DNA from 2 places in the Cytobacillus pseudoceanisediminis genome. Region 2 is predicted to be linked to the other one. Evidence: a T-box and tRNA genes for the amino acid it is inferred to sense, from the RefSeq annotation. Region 2 holds a T-box; the other holds one or more tRNA genes.

Evidence for each region. The T-box of region 2 lies ahead of ileS (isoleucine--tRNA ligase). A T-box ahead of a tRNA ligase gene usually reads a tRNA of that ligase, here a tRNA-Ile.
Region 1: it has a tRNA-Ile gene. The T-box ahead of ileS (isoleucine--tRNA ligase) is inferred to sense a tRNA for this amino acid. The anticodon was not compared.

Annotation. Positions count from the first base shown of each region.
Region 1 is NZ_CP097349.1:4,136,723-4,141,749, reverse strand. It holds gene M5V91_RS22400 (HD-GYP domain-containing protein) at 1-172, shown strand, start outside; rRNA gene M5V91_RS22395 (16S ribosomal RNA) at 510-2,058, shown strand; tRNA gene M5V91_RS22390 (tRNA-Ile) at 2,148-2,224, shown strand; tRNA gene M5V91_RS22385 (tRNA-Ala) at 2,236-2,311, shown strand; rRNA gene M5V91_RS22380 (23S ribosomal RNA) at 2,565-5,027, shown strand, end outside.
Region 2 is NZ_CP097349.1:2,315,558-2,320,584, forward strand. It holds gene ileS (isoleucine--tRNA ligase) at 1-2,575, opposite strand, end outside; T-box leader at 2,671-2,933, opposite strand; partial or broken gene M5V91_RS12400 (DivIVA domain-containing protein) at 2,985-3,502, opposite strand; gene M5V91_RS12405 (YlmH family RNA-binding protein) at 3,756-4,529, opposite strand; gene M5V91_RS12410 (YggT family protein) at 4,592-4,855, opposite strand; gene M5V91_RS12415 (cell division protein SepF) at 4,862-5,027, opposite strand, start outside.

The DNA.
Region 1 (5,027 bases), 1.8 Mb from region 2:
CATGAACTTTTCCATTGGCAGTATGGTGAAGCTCTCAGATGGCCAGACGGCAGAAATACTTTTTATAGAAGGTAAATCACCTACGAGACCGCTTGTGAAACTGGTAGAAACCGGCGAAATAATTCAATTAGAGAAAAACCGCCAGTTATATATTGATGAAGTATTAAAATGACTGCATACCGCGGTCTTTTTTATTTGGCTCTGCTAAGACTCGATGCTGAATACAACAGACAAATTAAACAGACCTTACTTTTGAAAAAAGATATAGATTCTATTAAAAAGTGCTTGCAATTAATAGATAAGAGCTGGTATACTAATTCAAGTCAGCAAGAGATGAACATCATCATTTGATGAGATAAAAAAACTTGTTGACATTGATTATCAGAAATGATATATTAATTAAGTCGCCTCAAGCGGCAGATTGATCTTTGAAAACTGAACGAACAAAAACGTCAACGTTAATTCTTTAGTCTTTTTTGAAAAGACAACTTATGAGCTTAATCAACTCTTATATGGAGAGTTTGATCCTGGCTCAGGACGAACGCTGGCGGCGTGCCTAATACATGCAAGTCGAGCGGACAGATGGGAGCTTGCTCCCTGAAGTCAGCGGCGGACGGGTGAGTAACACGTGGGCAACCTGCCTGTAAGACTGGGATAACTCCGGGAAACCGGGGCTAATACCGGATAATTCTTTTCCTCACATGAGGGAAAGCTGAAAGATGGTTTCGGCTATCACTTACAGATGGGCCCGCGGCGCATTAGCTAGTTGGTGAGGTAACGGCTCACCAAGGCAACGATGCGTAGCCGACCTGAGAGGGTGATCGGCCACACTGGGACTGAGACACGGCCCAGACTCCTACGGGAGGCAGCAGTAGGGAATCTTCCGCAATGGACGAAAGTCTGACGGAGCAACGCCGCGTGAGTGATGAAGGTTTTCGGATCGTAAAACTCTGTTGTTAGGGAAGAACAAGTACCGGAGTAACTGCCGGTACCTTGACGGTACCTAACCAGAAAGCCACGGCTAACTACGTGCCAGCAGCCGCGGTAATACGTAGGTGGCAAGCGTTGTCCGGAATTATTGGGCGTAAAGCGCGCGCAGGCGGTTCCTTAAGTCTGATGTGAAAGCCCCCGGCTCAACCGGGGAGGGTCATTGGAAACTGGGGAACTTGAGTGCAGAAGAGAAGAGTGGAATTCCACGTGTAGCGGTGAAATGCGTAGAGATGTGGAGGAACACCAGTGGCGAAGGCGACTCTTTGGTCTGTAACTGACGCTGAGGCGCGAAAGCGTGGGGAGCAAACAGGATTAGATACCCTGGTAGTCCACGCCGTAAACGATGAGTGCTAAGTGTTAGAGGGTTTCCGCCCTTTAGTGCTGCAGCAAACGCATTAAGCACTCCGCCTGGGGAGTACGGCCGCAAGGCTGAAACTCAAAGGAATTGACGGGGGCCCGCACAAGCGGTGGAGCATGTGGTTTAATTCGAAGCAACGCGAAGAACCTTACCAGGTCTTGACATCTCCTGACAACCCTAGAGATAGGGCGTTCCCCTTCGGGGGACAGGATGACAGGTGGTGCATGGTTGTCGTCAGCTCGTGTCGTGAGATGTTGGGTTAAGTCCCGCAACGAGCGCAACCCTTGATCTTAGTTGCCAGCATTCAGTTGGGCACTCTAAGGTGACTGCCGGTGACAAACCGGAGGAAGGTGGGGATGACGTCAAATCATCATGCCCCTTATGACCTGGGCTACACACGTGCTACAATGGATGGTACAAAGGGCTGCGAGACCGCGAGGTTAAGCGAATCCCATAAAACCATTCTCAGTTCGGATTGCAGGCTGCAACTCGCCTGCATGAAGCCGGAATCGCTAGTAATCGCGGATCAGCATGCCGCGGTGAATACGTTCCCGGGCCTTGTACACACCGCCCGTCACACCACGAGAGTTTGTAACACCCGAAGTCGGTGGGGTAACCTTTGGAGCCAGCCGCCTAAGGTGGGACAGATGATTGGGGTGAAGTCGTAACAAGGTAGCCGTATCGGAAGGTGCGGCTGGATCACCTCCTTTCTAAGGATATTTACATGAAACGTGACGCGTTTTGTTCGTTCAGTTTTGAGAGTTCAACCTCTCACATTTTAATACTTTACCTATTATGTGGGCCTATAGCTCAGCTGGTTAGAGCGCACGCCTGATAAGCGTGAGGTCGATGGTTCGAGTCCATTTAGGCCCACCATCTCATATAATGGGGCCTTAGCTCAGCTGGGAGAGCGCCTGCTTTGCACGCAGGAGGTCAGCGGTTCGATCCCGCTAGGCTCCACCAACCATAACGAATCCATTCGTTATTTTTTGTTCCTTGAAAACTAGATAATGTTAATGAAGAAGCAATAACCGAGTAATCGCCATCTTAGTTTTTTCTCTTATTTTGAAAATAAGTAAGAGCACAAACCATGAGGACGATGAGCGGCAAGGAGATCAAGGAAGCGACCGAGTGAGCACCGGAGCGTACTTCAGTACGTGAGGAGCGGAGCGAGAGAGCTGACGCAGAGATCCGCAGTCGATCAGCGGCCGAAGTAGGTTAAGTTAGAAAGGGCGCACGGTGAATGCCTTGGCACTAGGAGCCGATGAAGGACGGTACTAACACCGATATGCTTCGGGGAGCTGTAAGTAAGCTTTGATCCGGAGATTTCCGAATGGGGAAACCCCTATCCGTAATGGGATAGGATCTTTACCTGAATACATAGGGTATAGAAGGCAGACCCGGGGAACTGAAACATCTAAGTACCCGGAGGAAGAGAAAGCAAACGCGATTCCCTGAGTAGCGGCGAGCGAAACGGGATTAGCCCAAACCAAGAGGCTTGCCTCTTGGGGTTGTAGGACACTCTACACGGAGTTACAAAGGAACGAGGTAAATGAACAGGTCTGGAAAGGCCGGCCAGAGAAGGTAAAAGCCCTGTAGTTGAAACTTCGTTCCCTCCAGAGTGGATCCTGAGTACGGCGGGACACGAGAAATCCCGTCGGAAGCAGGGAGGACCATCTCCCAAGGCTAAATACTCCCTAGTGACCGATAGTGAACCAGTACCGTGAGGGAAAGGTGAAAAGCACCCCGGAAGGGGAGTGAAAGAGATCCTGAAACCGTGTGCCTACAAGTAGTTAGAGCCCGTTAATGGGTGATAGCGTGCCTTTTGTAGAATGAACCGGCGAGTTACGATTACATGCGAGGTTAAGTTGATGAGACGGAGCCGCAGCGAAAGCGAGTCTGAATAGGGCGAATGAGTATGTGGTCGTAGACCCGAAACCAGGTGATCTACCCATGTCCAGGGTGAAGTCCAGGTAACACTGGATGGAGGCCCGAACCCACGCACGTTGAAAAGTGCGGGGATGAGGTGTGGGTAGCGGAGAAATTCCAATCGAACTTGGAGATAGCTGGTTCTCTCCGAAATAGCTTTAGGGCTAGCCTCATGTAGTAAGAGTCTTGGAGGTAGAGCACTGTTTGGACTAGGGGCCCCCATCGGGTTACCGAATTCAGACAAACTCCGAATGCCAAAGACTTATCCATGGGAGTCAGACTGCGAGTGATAAGATCCGTAGTCAAGAGGGAAACAGCCCAGACCACCAGCTAAGGTCCCAAAGTATACGTTAAGTGGAAAAGGATGTGGAGTTGCTTAGACAACCAGGATGTTGGCTTAGAAGCAGCCACCATTTAAAGAGTGCGTAATAGCTCACTGGTCGAGTGACTCCGCGCCGAAAATGTACCGGGGCTAAACGTATCACCGAAGCTGTGGATTGACATCTTACGATGTCAGTGGTAGGAGAGCGTTCTAAGGGCGTTGAAGCGGGATCGCAAGGACCCGTGGAGCGCTTAGAAGTGAGAATGCCGGTATGAGTAGCGAAAGATGGGTGAGAATCCCATCCACCGAATGCCTAAGGTTTCCTGAGGAAGGCTCGTCCGCTCAGGGTTAGTCGGGACCTAAGCCGAGGCTGAAAAGCGTAGGCGATGGACAACAGGTTGATATTCCTGTACCACCTCTTTACCGTTTGAGCAATGGGGGGACGCAGGAGGATAGGGTAAGCGCGCTGCTGGATTAGCGCGTCCAAGCAGTTAGGCCGGTAACGAGGCAAATCCCGTTACCACACAGGCTGAGCTGTGACGGCGAGGGAAATTTAGTACCGAAGTTCCTGATTCCACACTGCCAAGAAAAGCCTCTAGCGAGGGAAAAGGTGCCCGTACCGCAAACCGACACAGGTAGGCGAGGAGAGAATCCTAAGGTGAGCGAGAGAACTCTCGTTAAGGAACTCGGCAAAATGACCCCGTAACTTCGGGAGAAGGGGTGCTCATTAGGGTGAATAGCCCTGATGAGCCGCAGTGAATAGGCCCAGGCGACTGTTTAGCAAAAACACAGGTCTCTGCGAAGCCGCAAGGCGAAGTATAGGGGCTGACGCCTGCCCGGTGCTGGAAGGTTAAGAGGAGAGGTTAGCGCAAGCGAAGCTTTGAATCGAAGCCCCAGTAAACGGCGGCCGTAACTATAACGGTCCTAAGGTAGCGAAATTCCTTGTCGGGTAAGTTCCGACCCGCACGAAAGGCGTAACGATCTGGGCACTGTCTCAACGAGAGACTCGGTGAAATTATAGTACCTGTGAAGATGCAGGTTACCCGCGACAGGACGGAAAGACCCCGTGGAGCTTTACTGTAGCCTGATATTGAATTTTGGTACAGCTTGTACAGGATAGGTAGGAGCCTGAGAAGCCGGAGCGCCAGCTTCGGTGGAGGCGTCGGTGGGATACTACCCTGGCTGTATTGAAATTCTAACCCGCGCCCCTTATCGGGGCGGGAGACAGTGTCAGGTGGGCAGTTTGACTGGGGCGGTCGCCTCCTAAAAAGTAACGGAGGCGCCCAAAGGTTCCCTCAGAATGGTTGGAAATCATTCGCAGAGTGTAAAGGCACAAGGGAGCTTGACTGCGAGACCTACAAGTCGAGCAGGGACGAAAGTCGGGCTTAGTGATCCGGTGGTTCCGCATGGAAGGGCCATCGCTCAACG
Region 2 (5,027 bases):
CCTCAAATCCAGAAACGATAAAGATTTGCTGAAGATTTTCCTGAATTGAATCCAGCAGGCTCTTTGCTTGATCGTTTACATAAAGTGTCACTTTAGCAGTCAGAGATTTGCCGATCACCTTTTCATTACGCGCTTCCTCCAATGCTTTAAGAACATCATTGCGAAGCTTCATAAATGCAGTCCACTTTTCTTCCAGCTGTTTCGCGTTCGGAAGCTCTTGATATTCAGGCATATCCGTCAATTGTACACTTACTTCCTTCACATTCGGAATAAAGCTCCAAACTTCATCTGAAGTATGGGAAAGGATAGGTGCAACAAGTTTTGTCAAAGCAATAAGGCTCTCATATAAAACAGTTTGGATAGCACGGCGTTCTGCATTATCTTTCGCTTCAATGTATAGGACATCTTTTGCAAAATCAAGATAGAATGCACTTAGATCCAATGTACAGAAATTATTGACAGCATGGTAGATGCTGGCAAATTCATAGCGGTCATAAGACTCGCGAACATTCTTGATCAGTTTATTCAGCTTAACAAGCATAAACTGGTCAACTTCACGCAGGTTTTCAAATGAAACCGAGTCTGTTGCCGGGTTAAAATCATCCAGATTTCCAAGCAAGAAGCGGAACGTATTGCGGATCTTTCTATATACTTCTGCAACCTGCTTCAGAATAGCATCAGATACCCGGACATCTGCCTGATAATCAACTGACGCCACCCATAAACGCAGAATGTCAGCACCAAGCTGATTCATGACTTTTGCCGGAACAACTACGTTTCCGATGGATTTACTCATTTTTCTTCCTTCGCCATCAAGTGTGAACCCGTGGCTCAGGACACCTTTATAAGGAGCTTTGCCTGTTACTGCTACAGCAGTTGAAAGTGAAGAGTTAAACCAGCCTCGGTATTGATCAGAGCCTTCAAGGTATAAATCTGCAGGACGCTGTAAATCGTCGCGCTCTAAAAGAACTGCCTGATGGGAAGAACCGGAATCAAACCACACGTCCATGATATCCGTTTCTTTTGTAAACTGGCCATTCGGGCTTCCTGGATGTGTAAATCCTTCAGGCAGCAGTTCTTTCGCTTCTCTCTCGAACCAGATGTTCGAACCATGTTCACGGAAAAGATTAGACACATGTTCAATGGTTTCATCTGTGATAATTTCTTCTCCATTTTCCGCATAAAAGACAGGAATTGGCACGCCCCATACACGCTGTCGGGAGATGCACCAATCACCGCGGTCCCTGACCATGTTAAATAGTCTTGTCTCGCCCCATGCAGGATACCAATTTGTTTCCTTAACAGCTTCCAGAAGTTCATTGCGGAAATCTTTAATGGATGCAAACCATTGGGCAGTAGCACGGAAAATAACTGGTTTTTTCGTTCTCCAGTCATGCGGATAAGAGTGAGTAATAAAAGTAAGTTTTAATAAAGCCCCGGCTTCCTCAAGTTTTTCAGTAATCGGCTTATTGGCTGCATCATAGAATAAACCTTCAAAGCCAGGAGCTTCACTAGTCATGTTTCCTTTATCATCAACCGGGCATAATACGTCTAACCCGTATTTCATGCCTACATGGAAATCGTCTTCCCCATGGCCAGGGGCAGTGTGAACACACCCAGTACCAGCATCAGTTGTAACATGCTCACCCAGCATGACAAGGGAATCACGGCCATAAAGGGGATGCTCGGCAACTACATTTTCGAGGTCGGTCCCTTTTACTGATTGGACAACTTTATAGTCTTCCCATTCAAATTCTTTAGCCACTGAAGCCAGTAAATCTTCAGCAACCATAAACTTTTTGCTGTTTGCCTCAACTACACTATAGGTAAGGTCCGGATGAATTGAAATTCCAAGGTTTGCCGGGATAGTCCATGGAGTAGTAGTCCAGATGACAATATGAGTGTCCTGATCCAATACGTTCTTGCCATCTTTTACTTTAAAAGCAACATAGATGGACGGTGAACGCTTATCTTTATACTCAATTTCAGCTTCAGCCAGAGCTGATTCAGATGATGGTGACCAATATACAGGCTTTTTGCCTTTGTAGATATAGCCTTTTTTCGCCATTTCCCCAAATACTTTTATTTGCTGGGCTTCGTACTCAGGCTTTAGAGTGATGTATGGATTCTCCCAGTCACCGCGGACGCCTAAGCGCTTAAATTGACCGCGCTGGCTGTCAATCTGCTCGTATGCATACTCTTCACAAAGCTTGCGGAACTCAGCAATACTCATTTCTTTCCGCTTTACGCCTTTGTTTGTCAAGGCCTGCTCAATTGGCAAACCATGTGTATCCCAGCCAGGAACATATGGAGCATTATAGCCTGTCATTGACTTAGAGCGTACGATGAAATCCTTTAAGATTTTATTCAGCGCATGGCCGATGTGGATGTCGCCATTCGCATATGGAGGACCATCATGCAGAACAAACATTGGACGGCCTTTGGTCCGTTCCTGGACCTTCTCATAAATATTCATCTCTTCCCATTTTGCCTGAATTTCTGGTTCGCGCTTTGGTAGATTGCCGCGCATTGGGAATTCGGTTTTTGGCATTAATAAACTATCTTTGTAATCCATTCCTTTGCCTCCTGTTTATAACTCATTAAATACCATGATAGCCAATGAGAGCTGATAAAAACCACAGTAAAATACAAAAAAACCTTCCCATCCCAAAAAGGGACGAGAAGGTTATATTCTCCCGCGGTACCACCCTTGTAGATGAAAAATGATTGTATTTCATCCGCTCAAAGAATTCTTAACGTGAATGAACCGCCTTGGCCTACTGATGGTTATACGTTCGGCAAGGAACTCAAGGGTGATTTTCCAGCTTTTGCTTATACCCGGGCTTCCACCATCCCCGGCTCGCTTACAGAGTAAGAATGCCATTCTGTACATAAGCTTTGAAAGACTGTACTGTCCCTCTCATTGTTGATAAACATCGTATTTTACTTTGTTTTAAAATTATATGCGATATTTCCAGCTTTCGTCAAGCCAGTGATTCTTCTTCTTCTCTTAATGACTTAAGTTCAGTGGAATCCAGCTTATATTCCATTAAATGATCCCAATCATCGTTGTTTAGCATATCCAGCTGTGCTTCAACAAGCATCTTGAAACGTGTTCGGAATACTTTGGACTGTTTCTTTAAATCTTCAATATCCAGTGCGATTTTTCTCGCTTTAGACAGGGATTCGTTCACAATTCTGTCAGCATTCTTTTCAGCTTCTTTAATGATTAGCTTCGCTTCTTTATGGGCATTGCGCTTTACTTCCTCTGCTGCTTCCTGTGCAACCACAATAGATTTATTAAGTGTTTCTTCAATTGTAGTAAAGTGGCCTATGCGTTCGTTTGTATCATTGAGCTTTTCTTCAAGCTCCTTTTTTCCCTGATCAGGATTTCGTAGTCCTTTATGATCTGGTCGAGGAATTCGTTTACTTCATCTTCGTCATAACCGCGGAATCCTTTGCTGAATTCCTTGTTATGAATATCTAACGGTGTTAATGGCATGTGTGCCACCTCCCAGGTCTGTTGATCTTATGTAAATTGGTTTGAGCCTGCTGGTTCATTTTAATTATAGCAGACTCCGTAGTCTTTTGATTATTTATTCGACAGGTTGTTTCAAATTCCTTCAAGATTATAAAAAATTTTATCTGTTTGCTTAAGTGTTGACTTCCGCTGCAGGCACTCAGCGACGGCGGGCTTCCGGCAGCCTCCTGAGTGCGCTGACCCCAGTAGTCTCGCTCCATACTTCGCATATAGGCTATCTCTGCCTCCCAGCAATAATCCTCCATTTGTCCTTCTTTGTTTTCCCATCTATATCTATGATTTTGGAACGGCCTTGACCCCTGACTGAGATGATGTCGCTTTGCTGGCATTCAAATGAGGGGTTTTCTATTTGCGTCCAATTGACTTTGACTAATCCCTGCTGGATATAGAGCTGGGATTTTTGCCTGGAGATATTGTAGATGGCTGAGATGACTGTATCCAATCTCAGGGATGAAGAGGTGATGGAGCTTTCTTTCCACACTTCTGCTGATTGGATTGCCTCTGAAAAGGGCAGTTTTTTCAGGGACACGGAAGCTCTGCCAATTGACTGCAGCTGCAGGCTGATGTAATCTTCAATTTCTTGTGCTGCAAAAAACTGGATTCTGTCGTCTTCAAAAAGGATATCACCGAATTTCCCTCTTTTTAGCCCTAGAGACATTAGACTGCCCAGGACTTGCGGGTGTTCTATGGTGACAAACTTTTTTGGGTATTCCAGTTCAAACAGCCGAATTTGAAAATCTCCCTCATCGCTTTCATAGTAATCCGGAAATATGAGGGCTCTCTTTCTCTCAGCATTTGGAGTTCCGCCAAATAAAGCAAATAAGATTCCGGCATGCTGCCCTATGACGCTTTTAAGGATTTGCTGCTCCCTTGGGTCAAGAAAATCAGTAAGCTTTGGTGCATATGTATTTTCTACAAGGTCTTTCCAGTTAAGAACCTGATCGATAAATTCTTTTTCTTCCGGCCGGAAGTGCTGATAAATGGTCATCTTTAAGGAACCTCCTTTTTACACAAATAAAAAAGGGCCATTTGATAGCCCTGTTTGTAGTCTTATGAAATCCAATAAAAAAGCTGCTGCAAACCTCCAGTGGCAAATCGCAAAACTAAGATAGCCACAATAGGAGAGATATCAATCATTCCAAGCGGAGGTATGATTTTGCGGAATGGCTCAAGGTACGGTTCACAAATCCTTGCAAGAAACTGGCCAAAAGCTGATTCCCTGGCATTAGGGAACCAGGACAGCAAAATATAAATAATCAGTGCCCACGAGTAATAATAAATTGCAGATGACAATATCCCAAATACTAATTCCATTAAATGCTACCACCTCGTATTTTCTAATTCTTGTTCTTTCATCAGCTGAGAGATGTTTCCTGATACCTCAACATTGTCAGGGGTACATAGAAAAATATCAGTTCCAATCTTTTGAATATCTCCGCCGATGGCATAAACGGTTCCGCTAAGGAAGTCAACAATCCGCTTTGCC